4 regions of the Streptomyces sp. NPDC005281 genome follow, and region 1 is predicted to be linked to each of the others. Evidence: riboswitches for the same ligand, from Rfam matches in the RefSeq annotation. Region 1 holds a riboswitch; each other region holds the start of a gene.
The links. Region 1 has a riboswitch for cobalamin ahead of metE (5-methyltetrahydropteroyltriglutamate--homocysteine S-methyltransferase). Riboswitches for the same ligand answer to the same signal wherever they lie in the genome.

Region 1 (3,200 bases):
TGCACCAGGACGTCCAGCCCCGCTTTCTCCTGGAAGGAGATCACCTCGCCGATCGCGGCCTTGATGCGCTCCTCGTACGCGGCTGTGCCGATCCGGCCCGCTCGCAGATCGGCGCGGGCGGTGCGCAGTTCGCCGGTCTGTGGGAAGGAGCCGATGGTCGTGGTCGGCAGCAGGGGCAGGCCGAGGTGGGCGCGCTGGGCCGCCGTCCGTTCGGGATAGGGCTGCGAGCGGCGGGCGTCGACGTCCGTGACAGCCTCGGTGCGGGCGCGAACGGCAGGGTCACGGGTGATCGGGGAAGCGGCACGGGAGGCCAGGTCGGCGCGGTTGGAGGCGAGTTCACCGGCGATGGCGTCGGTGCCCTGGGCCAGGCCCTCGGCCAGGGTGACGATCTCGGCGGTCTTCTGCTTCGCGAAGGCGAGCCAGCGCAGGATCTGCGGCTCGATGTCCTGCTCCAGGGCCGCGTCGAGGGGCACGTGGAGCAGGGAGCAGGAGGCGGCCACGTCGACCCGGCCGGCCAGCCCGAGCAGGGTGGCGAGGGTGGACAGGGACTGCTCCAGGTCGTTGACCCAGATGTTGCGGCCGTTGACGACACCGGCGACCAACCGCTTGCCGGGCAGCCCGCCGACGGCGGCCAGGGCGTCGAGGTTGGCGGCGGCGGACTCGGTGAAGTCCAGCGCGAGCCCGTCGACGGGAGCCTTGGCCAGCACCGGCAGTGCGTCGCCGAGCCGGTCGAAGTAGGAGGCGACCAGGAGCTTCGGCCGGTCGGTGAGGGTACCGAGGTGGCGGTAGGCGCGCGAGGCGGCGCTCAGTTCGTCCGAGGTGCGGTCCTGCACAAGGGCGGGCTCGTCGAGCTGCACCCACTCGGCGCCGGCCGCGCGCAGGTCGGCGAGCACCTCGGCGTACACGGGCAGCAACCGGTCGAGGAGGCTCAGGGGGTCGAAGTCCGCGGGCACGCCCGGGGCGGGCTTGGCGAGCAGGAGGTAGGTGACGGGGCCGACGAGCACGGGGCGCGCGGTCAGTCCGAGCGCGAGGGCTTCCTTCAGCTCGGACACCTGCTTGGCGGGGTCGGCCGTGAAGACGGTGTCAGGGCCCAACTCGGGCACCAGGTAGTGGTAGTTGGTGTCGAACCACTTCGTCATCTCCAGTGGGGCCGCGTCCTGGGTGCCGCGGGCCATGGCGAAGTAGCCGTCCAAGGCGTTCGCGGCCGCGGCGGCCCGGTGGCGGGCGGGGATCGCGCCGACCATGACGGTGGTGTCGAGAACGTGGTCGTAGTAGGAGAAGTCGCCGGTGGGCACTTCGTGGATGCCGGCCGCGGCCAGCTCCCGCCAGTTTGCGCGGCGGAGTTCGGCGGCGCCGGCCCTCAGGGCGTCCGCGGTGACGCGGCCCTTCCAGTAGCCCTCGATCGCCTTCTTCAGTTCCCGGTCCGGGCCCTGGCGGGGGTAGCCGTACACGGTGGCCCGTGCGGGCGCGGCTGCGGTCCTGGTGGTCACGGAGATCTCCTTCGCGAGATGAATCCCTGAGATCCCGGGTGACGGGACGAGAGCGCGAAGAGGTGACGAACCGGACGGGGAGCGACGACGCGCGGTACAGCGCGGTCGTCCGCCTGGTATGTACGCCGACCCGCCCACGAGGTCACCGGGATTTCCGCGCACGAGTGGTTCGTACGCGGGCAACGGGCAGGTCTTCGGACTCGCGGGCACATCCTCTGGAGGGAGGACTCCTACTGGCCGTCGCTTCCCAGGCCCGGTACGTCGGACCCAGTGCGTATGACGGCGGTCGTTCCCGCTCACCGCTGCGGGGCAGTCCCGGATTCGCACCGGGTTCCCTCTTGCGACGCATCCCGCCTGGCGGACGGGGCGAACCAGCTGCATCGGTCAGCCTAGGGCCCGCTCACGGCCGCGGCGTGTCACGTCCGCCATCCGGATGGTGAGGTGGGCCACGTACCGGGCCGGTGTGAAATGGGCCGAGGGCGGGAAGCGCCGTGCGCGCGCTTCCCGCCCTCGCCCCCTGTGACGCCGCGCCGGGACCTCACCCCTGCTGCGGCTTGCGCGGGCCCCTCAGCCCGCGCCGAACCAGGCCCTCAGTCCTGGTCGTAGGTGTGGAACCCGCGGCCGGTCTTGCGGCCGAGCAGTCCCGCCTCCACCATCCGCTGGAGCAGCGGCGGCGGAGCGTGGAGAGGCTCGCGGAATACGTTGTAGAGGGACTCCGCGATCAAGGCGACGGTGTCCAGGCCGACACGCCGGACACCGCCGCTCACGACTGCTCCCGGGGCCGTCGCACGAGATGGCGGGAGTAGGCGTCCGGGGTGAAGAACAGCGGCAACTCGCCGGTCATGGCGGTGCGTTCGAAGAGTGCGCGGATGTCGTCCAGGGGCGCCCACGGGTACTGGGCCCCGAGGGCGGCGACCTCGTCGTCCAGCAGGTTCAGGACCGTCTCCCGGTCGATGACGCGGTGCCGCAGCCACTGCCAGATCTGGACGCGGGCGATCTCGGCGGTGGCCGCGTCCTCCATGAGGCCGTCCAGCGCGACGGCGCCCCGGCCGTCCAGCCAGGCGGCGAAGTAGCGCAGCGCGACCGCGACGTTCGTACGCACCCCCTCCGGCGTGGGCCGGCCGCTGATCCGGCGCACCGACAACAGGTCGTCGCGCGTCACCTCCACGTCGTCGCGGGTGCGGTCGATCTGATGCGGCCGGTCGCCGAGGACGCCGTCGAACACCTCGCGGCAGACCGGCACGAGTCCGGGGTGGGCGACCCAGGAGCCGTCGAAGCCGTCCTGCGCCTCCCGCTCCTTGTCCAGGCGGACCTCGGCGAACGCCGCCTCGTTGACGGAGGGGTCCTTCCCGGGCACGTGGGCGGCCATGCCGCCGAGAGCGTGTGCGCCCCGCTTGTGGCAGGTGCGCACGAGGAGCTCGGTGTAGGCCCGCATGAAGGGAGCGGTCATCGTCACCTTCGCCCGGTCGGGAAGCAGGAAATCGGTACGGTGCCCGAAGGTCTTGATCAGGCTGAACAAGTAGTCCCAGCGGCCCGCGTTCAACCCCGCGCCGTGCTCGCGCAGTTCGTAGAGGATCTCCTCCATCTCGAACGCGGCGGTGATCGTCTCGATGAGGACGGTGGCGCGGATCGTGTTCCGCGGGATGCCGAGCAGGTCCTGGGCGGCGACGAAGACGTCGTTCCACAGCCGGGCCTCGTAGCGGTTCTCCA
Region 2 (3,200 bases), on a different contig from region 1:
GCGGTCGGCTCCACGCGGGCGGCCTGCGCCTGCATGGCCTGCGCCCGCCCGATCTCGGCGCCCTCGCGCGTCACGAACGAGTTCAGCGACATGTTCTGCGCCTTGAACGGCGCGACCTTGACGCCCTGGCGCGCCAGCCACCGGCAGATCCCGGCGGTGACGACGCTCTTGCCCGCGTCGGAGGTGGTCCCTGCGATCAGCAGCCCGCCGCTCATGCGGTGCGCCCCTTCCTGGTGGACAGGGCCCGTCCGGCTCCGGCGAGCAGAACCCGTCCGGCGGCGCTCACCCCGAGCGCGAGCCAGCCGACGCGCCGGGAGAGCCGTACGGCCCGTTCGATGTCGTGGACCTCCACGGCGCGCCCCGGGCCGTTGAGCACGGGCCGGTGCTCGACCCGTCCGGCGTACGAGAGGGTGCCGCCGAGCCGTACCCCGAGCGCGCCCGCGAACGAGGCCTCCACGGGACCGGCGTTGGGGCTCGGGTGCTTTCGGGCGTCCGCCCGCCAGGCGCGTACGGCGCCGCGCGGATCAGGACCGGCCACGGCCGCGAGGACGGCGGTCAGCCGGGCACCCGGCCAGCCGGCGACGTCGTCGAGCCGGGCGGAGGCCCAGCCGTAGCGCCGGTACCTCGGGGACCTGTGGCCGACCATGGCGTCGAGCGTGTTCACGGCGCGGAAGGCGACGAGCCCGGGCACACCGCCGACGGCGCCCCAGACCAGGGCGCCCACGACGGCGTCGGAGGTGTTCTCGGCGACGGACTCGACGACGGCGCGCGCGACACCGTCGGCGTCCAGCGCCTGCGGATCGCGTCCGCACAGATGCGGCAGCCGCTCCCGGGCGACGTCGAGGTCACCGGCCGCGAGCGCGCCGCCGATCGCCCGGGCCTCGCGGCCGAGGGAGGTCCCTCCGACGACGGACCAGGTGGCGGCGGCGGTCAGGGCGACGGAGGCGGTGCGTGAGGTGCGTACGCCATGGCTCGCGAGCGCGGCGAGTCCGGTGGCGCCGCCCACGCAGAGGGCCGTGTGCAGCGCGCCCCACCCGCGGTGGTCCCGCCACAGAGTCCGCTCGACGGCAGCGGCGGCCCGCCCGAACACGGCGACCGGATGCCCACGGCGGGGATCGCCGAGCAGCAGGTCGCCGAGGAGGCCGGCGGCGGCGCCGTACGCGAAGACGCGATCGGCACGCACGGGGTCAGCCGGCCGTGGGGTGGAGCGGAACCTTCGTACTCAGCGAAACGGGCAACGGGCAGCCGCGCATGGCGATATGTCCTCACTCAGGGTGTCCACGCCCTGGTTCGACGAGACCGGCGGTGAGAGTTCCTGGCTCCCGGGGAGTTTCTTCCCCGATGACAGTGGCGGGACCGCGCCGGATTCGCACCGGCTTCCTCTCATGCCGCCGTACTTGGCTCCGGCAGTCCACCACGGGGCGAGAACGGCAGTCAACTGGCTGTTGACCTGCGGAGGGACAGTGTGCGCAGGCCCACATACGCGTGGGGTGCGGGACGGTGATCCGTCCCGCACCCCACGTGCGGTACCGCTCTGCGCAACCCGGTTCCGGGCCGCCGGGACTTTCGTCGTCCGGGCCCCGGTGCCGGGCTACTTGGTGATGATCAGGGAGATGCCGTACGCCACGGCCGCGGCGCAGGCCGCGAAGCAGACGTACGCGCCGGTGGCCGCCGCGACCGCGGAACCGCCCTGGGCCGACTCCTTCTTGGAGAGGCCGGCGACGCCGAGGGTGAAGAGGGCGACGAGGGCCACGGTCACTCCGAGGCTGACCCCGAAGACGGACCCGAGGGCTGACCAGTCGATGTTCATGCTGTTGCTTCCTTTGGGTCTCAGGCCACTCGGGACTGGGCCGACGGGTTCGCCGTGGGCTCGGCCGGAGCCGGGATGGTGGCCGTGAGGCCTTCGGCCACGGGACCTGCCGGGGGCGGGGTGACGGCGGCGATGGCCTGCGTCACCACACCGGCGGGCTCCTCGGAGTCGTTCACGTTGTTGTGGTCGATCACCTCGCGGCGCGAGCGGCGCCAGATCGCGAAGCTGGAGCCCACCAGGAAGACCGCGACGAGGGCGGTGCCCCAGGCGCCGAAACCGGTCACCCATTCGGCGCCCGCGCCGACCAGGGCCGCGGCGGGCAGCGTGAGGACCCAGGCGACGACCATGCGGGTGGCGGTGGACCAGCGGACCACACCGCCCTTGCGGCCGAGGCCCGCGCCCATCACGGAACCGGAGACGGAGTGCGTGGTGGAGAGGGAGAAGCCGATGTGCGAGGAGGCCAGGATGACCGTGGCCGCGCTGGTCTGGGCGGCGAAGCCCTGCTGCGGCTGGAGGTCGGTCAGGCCCTTGCCCATCGTGCGGATGATGCGCCAGCCGCCCAGGAAGGTGCCGAGCGCGATCGCGACACCGGCCGAGAGGATGACCCAGACCGGCGGGTTCGAGTCGGGAGCGACGGCGCCACCGGCGACCAGGGCCAGGGTGATGATGCCCATCGTCTTCTGCGCGTCGTTGGTGCCGTGGGCCAGCGAGACGAGGCCCGCGGAGGCTATCTGGCCGGCGCGGTAACCCTTCTTGGTGGCCTTGGTGTCGGCGTCACCACTGAGCTTGTACGACAGCCGGGTGGCGACCAGGGCGGCCAGACCGGCGACGACCGGGGCCGCGACGGCGGGCAGGAGCACCTTGCCGACCAGGACGTCCCCGTGCACCGCGCCGGTACCGGCGGAGGCGATGGTGGCGCCGACCAGGCCGCCCATGAGGGCGTGAGAGGAGCTGGACGGGAGTCCGACCAGCCACGTCACCAGGTTCCAGAGGATCGCGCCGACGAGCGCGGCGAAGATCACCTCCGGCCGGATGCCTGTCTCGTCGACGAGGCCTTTGGAGATCGTGTTGGCGACCTCGACGGAGAGAAAGGCGCCGACAAGGTTGAGGGCGGCAGACATCGCCACCGCGACCTTGGGCTTGAGCGCGCCGGTCGAGATGGTGGTGGCCATCGCGTTGGCGGTGTCGTGGAAACCGTTCGTGAAATCGAACACGAGAGCGGTGACGATCACGATTCCGAGGAGGAGCGTGATGTGTTCCATTTACCCAGGCTTCTGTTGGACGTCAGTGGCAGGTGGACCGTAGGCAACCTGGGTGAACGGAAGGTGAACTGGGCGGGGCTTCATGGTGTCTCGAACGGTGGACGGTCATTCCGCTTGTGTCGAGGGCC
Region 3 (3,200 bases), on a different contig from region 1:
TGCAGATCGGGCGGACGCCGGTGCTCTCGGCAGCAACTGGCGCGAGCTGCCTGTCAACTGCTGATCCTGGTCACATCCCGCTAGCGCCGCACCCTGGGCATCCCCAGGCCGATCCACGAGATGATCTCCCGCTGGATCTCGTTGTTGCCGCCGCCGAAGGTGAAGATCACGGCTGATCGGTAGCCGCGTTCGAGTTCGCCGTGCAGGACGGCGCCGGCCGAGCCCTCCTTCAGGACGCCGGGGGCCGCGACGATCTCCATCAGCCATGCGTACGCGTCCCGACGCGCCTCGGAGCCGTACACCTTGACGGCGGAGGCGTCCTGGGGGGTGAGGGTGCCCTCCTGGACGGCGTTCACCATGCGCCAGTTGAGGAGCTTCATGGCGTCCAGCCTGGTGTGCGTGCGCGCGAGGAGGCGGCGCACCCAGGGGAGGTCGACGACGCGGCGGCCGTCGGCGAGCTTGGTCTCCATCGCCCAGCGCTGGACGTCGTGCAGGGCGCGGATGGCCATGGTCCCGTGTGCGGCGAGGGTGACGCGCTCGTGGTTGAGCTGGTTGGTGATCAGCCGCCAGCCCTTGTTCTCCTCGCCGACCCGGCGCGTGGCGGGGACGCGGATGTTCTCGTAGTAGCTCGCGGTGGTGTCGTGCGAGGCGAGCGTGTTGATGACGGTGCACGAGTAGCCGGGGTCGGAGGTCGGCACGAGGAGCATGGTGATGCCCTTGTGCGGCGGGGCGTCCGGATCGGTGCGGACCGCGAGCCACACCCAGTCGGCCGTGTCGCCGTTGGTCGTCCAGATCTTCTGGCCGTTGACCGTGTAGTGACCGGTCTCCTCGTCGCCCTCGCGTACGGCCCTGGTCCTGAGCGCCGCGAGATCCGTCCCGGCGTCGGGCTCGCTGTAGCCGATCGCGAAGTCGATCTCGCCGGAGAGGACCTTCGGCAGGAAGTAGGACTTCTGCTCCTCGGTGCCGAACCGCATGATCGTCGGCCCCACCGTGCTGAGCGCCATCAGCGGCAGTGGCACCCCGGCCTGGGCCGCCTCGTCGAAGAAGATGAACTGCTCCATCGGGCCGAGGCCCTGCCCGCCGTACTCCTCGGGCCAGCCGACCCCGAGCCGGCCGTCCGCGCCGAGCCGCCTGATCGTCTCGCGGTAGAAGCGCTTCTGCGCCGCCGGATCGGCGTAGCGGGCGTAGGCGTTGTCCGGAACCAACTCGGCGAAGTAGACCCGCAGTTCGGTCCGCAACCGCTGCTGCTCCGGCGTGTATTCGAGATGCACGGCGCCTCCTGGATCCCCGGGCCCGACCTGACGGCGCACACCGTAGAACGTGTTCCAGAAATTGGGAATGGCGATGACGCCGACGACACGGACGCCGGGGCGCCCCCGCGCATGCGACGGGGGCGGTGCCCGGCCTTCCGGGCACCGCCCCCGTCGTACGGACCGGGGCTTCCCGGCCGTCGCGCAATATCGTGGCTCGTACGTTCCCCGTCGCCGTCAGTGGCAGGGGAAGCCGAGCAGGTGCCGTGCGTCGTGGACCCATTCGTGGACGTTCTCGCCGGAGACGAGGGAGGTGGCGCCCTGTTCGGCGCCGACGAAGTAGAGCAGGACCAGCATCAGGATGCCGAAGAACGCCGCCCAGGGGACGATCGCACCGATCGGCAGCTTGGCGGGAACGGCGGCGGGGGTGACGGTCGGCTGAGCGACGGACTGCGCCATGGGGCAGAACCTCCTGGGGAACTCGCGTCCCATCTCGGTGGTGCACAGGACGACGGTCACGGGTCTGACTTGCCCGCGTCCGTCACCCCTGGCCGGGGTGACATGTGCCGGGCTTACAGTGGCGCGACCGTGCCGGACTTCCACCGGGCTTCCGCCGAACCGTCGTCAATATCCACGTGACCGTACCGCGAAGCCGCAGCCCGGCCAAGGGCGCACGGCCCCCTGCACTTTGTGCGCCCCACAGTTCGTGAAGCACAGTGGAGGAGGGCAACCGTCCTGATGGGGCAGGGATTCGCCTTCCGTCGGGGGCGACGACTCCGGACGGATCCGCACCCTCGGCCGGAGGCCAAGACTCCAGTAAGGGGCCATGATTCCGGTCGGAGGCGCGATTCCGGTCGGGGGGCCGCGACGCACGACCACCCGGTCCGATGAACACGAACCGGGTCCACGACACATGAGAGTGATGGCATGACCAGCCGAGTGACCTTGATCTCCGCGGCGATCAGCGAGGCGCTGCGCGAGGCCCGCTTCGACGACGGGAGCCCGGTGGACACTTCGGGCCTGCGGGCCGCCCGGACGGCGGCCGAGGCGGGTGCCGTTCCCGCCGGCGGGCGGCTGTGGGTCTCCCCCACCCTGCGGTGCCGGCAGACCGCCGAGGCACTCGGACTCGAAGGCGGCTCCGAAGCAACGGAGTTGGCGCCTCTCGATGTGGGCCGCTGGCGCGGGGCGACGCTGGCCGAGGTGAGCGCGAAGGAACCGGAGGCGGTGGCGCGGTGGCTCGCCGACCCCGCGTCGGCGCCGCACGACGGCGAGTCGGTCCGGACGTTCTGCGACCGGGTGGCGGAACGCCTCGACGCGGCGGCCGGGTTCGACGGCCGGACCGTCGCCGTGGTGGAGCCCGAGGTCGTACGGGCCCTGGTGGTACGGGTGCTGGGGGCGCCGGAGCCGGCGTTCTGGCGCGTGGACGTGCCGCCGCTCACCGTCACCGAGTTGAGCGGGCGCGCCGGACGCTGGAACGTCCGCGCCGGACGCCCGCTCGCCTGACCGGCCCGCGCCCGGCTCCGTGCGGCCTCACCTCAGCGTGGCGATGAAGTCCACGCACGACCGGGCGCAGTCACGGCATCTCCGCGCGGCGGCCTCCGCCCCGGGGCAGCCGTCGAAAGCCTCGGCGCACTCCAGGCAGACGTCCCGGCACCATTCCAGCTGGGCACGGACTTCCCGTTCGCTCTGCCCCTGCTGGCGGGACAGAACATGGCAGGTCGCCTCGCACACCTCCGCGCACAGAATGCCCGAACGCCGCGCGGATTCCTGCTCCTTCGGCCCGTCGGGGTCCATGAGGCTCGCGCGCAACGCGGCGGTCCGGGCGCAGTCGGTACAGGCCTGGGCGCAGGCGAAGCGGTCCTCCAGGTACCGGAAGAGCTCCTGTTGTGAAGTCGTCGTCACAACAGGCGGGTAGCCGGAGGGAGTCGGTTCAAACCGCCCGAGCCGGCA
Region 4 (3,200 bases), on a different contig from region 1:
GACGGTGATCCTGTCCACCAGCATGGCCGGCACCACGATGTCCGACTTCATGAACCGCGACGCCAGCGACAAGTACCTCTCGGGCGGCGCCACATCGCTCGGCTGGGGCCCTCAGGGCCTCGGTCTCGGCTACCCCGAGGGCGCCGCCATCCTGGTCTCGCTCCTCCTCGCGATCTTCCTCGCCTGGAAACTGAGCGGAATGACGTTCCAGATCCGGGACATCGTCACCTTCCGTGGTGAGTCGCTGTTCTGGTCGGCGATCCTCGTCTCCAACACGCTCGGCACGTCGATGGGCGACTTCCTCTCCGACAGCTCCGGCCTCGGCTACCTGGGCGGGGCGCTGCTCGTCACGGGACTGCTGGCAGTGCTCGTCGCGCTGATGAAGGTTCCGTCGGTGTCGAACGTCCTGCTGTTCTGGATCGCCTTCGTCCTCACCCGCCCGCTCGGCGCCACGGCCGGCGACTTTCTCACCAAGCCGCTCGCCAAGGGGGGACTCGACCTCGGTACCGCGGGCTCGTCGGCCGTGCTGCTCATCGTTCTGTTCGGCCTCATGGCATACGCCCACGTCAAGGAGCGCCGCGCGTCCGAGCCCGGCCCGGAGGCGCAAGCGGTCCGAGTGGAGGCCGACAGCCGGTGAGCCCGGCCCGGCAACTTCAGGGCAACCCGGGCGACTTCCGCCGTTCCTGACGGGTGATCCACCCGTCACCGAAGCAGTCGCCCCATGGCACCGGGTGTCCCCCCGGTACGCGAGAGGCCCCCCGGATGCTTCCGAGGGGCTCTCTTGTGTGCCGGAGGGGTCAGTTCGCGGCCGGGACCGACCGGCCCGAAGTGACGGTCGCGGGGCGGGGGTTCAGCAGACGCTCGGCCAACTCGCCGAAGGCCAGGCCGAATCCGGCCCACAGGACGGTCTGGATGGCAAGCGCCGAGAGCCTGAACCGCCACAGGAGGGTGGCCGGGAAGTCCCGCGGCACCTCGTTGATCACGGGCAGGAACTCGTAGGCCAGTCCGATCACTACGGCGAAGGCGGCGACCGCGATGACGGTGGCGTACCAGGTGCCGAGACTCGGCGCGAGGCGCTTGCCGAGGATGGTGGCACCCACCGCGAGCAGCACGCTGAGGACCATCATCAGGAAGTACAGGGCGGTCCGCTTGCCGATGGTGTCGGGGTCGCCGACCGACGGCGGGTTGGCCGGGTACTTCAGGAACGGCACGACGTACACGGCGAGGAGCGCGGTCCCGGACAGCAGGAGCGCGGTCGCGCGCGGGCCGAAGCGGCCCACACGGCCGAGGGCGAAGCAGTAGGCGAGCGCGGCGATGCCGCCGAAGGAGACGCCGTAGACCAGGACACCGGTGGCGAGGCCCGCGGTGGACTGGAGGCTGCGCGAGACGAGTTCGACCTCGTGCCCGTGTGCGTGGGAGTGGGCCTCCTCGAAGCCGATGGCGCTGTCGACGGTCGGTTCACCGAGCAAGTAGGCGACGACCAGGGCGAGTACACCGGCCGCGAGACCGGCCAGCATGCCGCGTACGAGGAGGTTTCTTACCGTTGCGGAGTTCATCGTGGGTGCTCTCCGTCGCGTCAGTGGCAGGGGAAACCGAGCAGGTGGCGGGCGTCGTGCACCCACTCGTGAACGTCCTCGCCGGAGACGACGGAGGTGGCGCCCTGTTCGGCGCCGACGAAGTACAGCAGGACCAGCATGAGAATGCCGAAGAAGACCGCCCAGGGGACGATCGCACCGATCGGCAGCTTGGCGGGGAGAGCGGGGGTGGTGGCTGTCGGCGGAGCGACGGTCTGCGCCATGGCAGGACCTCCTCGGGAGTTCGCGTCCCATCTCGGTGGTGCACAGGATGACGCCTACGGGTCTGACTCACGCGGCGCCCAGCGTGGCTGGGGCGTCTCGCTCACAGTGGCGCGACCGTGCCGGATTTCCGCCGGCTTCCGTCTTGACGTCATCGATATCGGACCGACCGTACCGTGTGCCGGGTGCCTGGCCAAGACCGCGCCGCCCGGGGTGATCTTCCTCTCGCCCCAGGTGGCAGGTCCCGCCGGCCGTCAGAAGACGTCGTCGGACAGCCCGAGTTCACGCTCGCCGAGAGGGGCGAAGAAGCGCTCGACGTCGGCGTCGGTGACCTCGGCGAGCGTGGCCGGGGACCAGCGCGGTTCACGGTCCTTGTCGATGATCTGGGCCCGGACACCCTCGACCAGGTCCAGTGCGGACAGGGCGGCGCAGGACACCCGGTACTCCTGGTCCAGGACCCGCTCCAGCGAACCGAGCCGCCGGGCCCGGCGCAGGGCGGCCAGCGTGACCTTCAGCGCGGTGGGCGAGTTGCCGAGCAGGACCTCCGCCGCCTCCTTGGCGGCCGGGTCTCCGACCGCGAGCAGTCGCCGGATGATCTCCTCGACCGTGTCGGCGCCGTAGCAGGCGTCGATCCACTCGCGCCGCTCCGCGAGCTCGGCCGGCGGCGCGGGCCGCACATGGGCGGCCAGCACCTGGGCCACGGGCCGGTGGGCGAGCTCGGACACGAACCGCGGGAGCGAGGAGGACGGCACGTAGTGGTCGGCGAGACCGCACAGCAGCGCGTCTCCAGCGCCGATCGAGACGCCCGTCAGAGCGAGATGGGTGCCGAGTTCGCCCGGAGCGAGGCCGAGCAGATGGGTGCCGCCGACATCGGGGACGAAACCGATGCCGGTCTCGGGCATGGCGATGCGCGAACGTTCGGTGACGATCCGGACGCTGCCGTGCGCGGAGATCCCGACGCCGCCGCCCATGACGATGCCGTCCATGACCGCCACGTACGGCTTGGGACAGCGGGCGATACGGGCGTTGAGGTGATACTCGTCGCGCCAGAACGCGGCGGACGCGGTGCCGTCCCCGTCACGCGCGTCGTCGTGGACGACCCGGATGTCGCCGCCCGCGCACAGTCCGCGTTCTCCGGCGCCGGTGACGACGACGGTCTCGACGCCGGGGTCCTGCTCCCAGGCGGTGAGGGCCTGGTCGATCCGGCGCACCATCGCGTGGTTCAGGGCGTTCAGCGCCCTGGGCCGGTTGAGGGTGAGGTGGGCTGCCCGTCCCTCGGTACGCAGCAGGACGGACTCCCCGGCGCCGGGCGCCTCGGTGCCGTTCACTTCGGCGCCCGGGTCAGACGGCGGGCCACGATGACGCGCATGATCTCGGTGGTTCCTTCCACGGTCCGGTGGGTTC

Region 2: linked by a shared signal. The riboswitch ahead of ABZV42_RS10880 (cobalamin biosynthesis protein) and the one ahead of metE (5-methyltetrahydropteroyltriglutamate--homocysteine S-methyltransferase) in region 1 are both predicted to bind cobalamin.
Region 3: linked by a shared signal. The riboswitch ahead of ABZV42_RS08290 (CbtB-domain containing protein) and the one ahead of metE (5-methyltetrahydropteroyltriglutamate--homocysteine S-methyltransferase) in region 1 are both predicted to bind cobalamin.
Region 4: linked by a shared signal. The riboswitch ahead of ABZV42_RS04170 (CbtB-domain containing protein) and the one ahead of metE (5-methyltetrahydropteroyltriglutamate--homocysteine S-methyltransferase) in region 1 are both predicted to bind cobalamin.

What each region holds. Positions count from the first base shown of each region.
Region 1 is NZ_JBEXGX010000030.1:21,513-24,712, reverse strand. Features, by position in the region: gene metE (5-methyltetrahydropteroyltriglutamate--homocysteine S-methyltransferase) at 1-1,490, opposite strand, end outside; cobalamin riboswitch at 1,658-1,881, opposite strand; partial or broken gene ABZV42_RS32805 (3-hydroxyacyl-CoA dehydrogenase family protein) at 2,081-2,236, opposite strand; gene aceB (malate synthase A) at 2,254-3,200, opposite strand, start outside.
Region 2 is NZ_JBEXGX010000006.1:64,452-67,651, reverse strand. Features, by position in the region: gene ABZV42_RS10885 (cobyric acid synthase) at 1-215, opposite strand, end outside; gene ABZV42_RS10880 (cobalamin biosynthesis protein) at 212-1,183, opposite strand; cobalamin riboswitch at 1,288-1,433, opposite strand; gene ABZV42_RS10875 (hypothetical protein) at 1,592-1,810, opposite strand; gene ABZV42_RS10870 (inorganic phosphate transporter) at 1,831-3,072, opposite strand.
Region 3 is NZ_JBEXGX010000004.1:269,108-272,307, forward strand. Features, by position in the region: gene ABZV42_RS08285 (acyl-CoA dehydrogenase family protein) at 81-1,271, opposite strand; gene ABZV42_RS08290 (CbtB-domain containing protein) at 1,488-1,709, opposite strand; cobalamin riboswitch at 1,747-1,908, opposite strand; gene ABZV42_RS08295 (histidine phosphatase family protein) at 2,178-2,753, shown strand; gene ABZV42_RS08300 (ferredoxin) at 2,781-3,152, opposite strand.
Region 4 is NZ_JBEXGX010000002.1:333,074-336,273, forward strand. Features, by position in the region: gene ABZV42_RS04160 (hypothetical protein) at 1-637, shown strand, start outside; gene ABZV42_RS04165 (CbtA family protein) at 798-1,556, opposite strand; gene ABZV42_RS04170 (CbtB-domain containing protein) at 1,577-1,798, opposite strand; cobalamin riboswitch at 1,839-1,985, opposite strand; gene ABZV42_RS04175 (enoyl-CoA hydratase/isomerase family protein) at 2,051-3,124, opposite strand.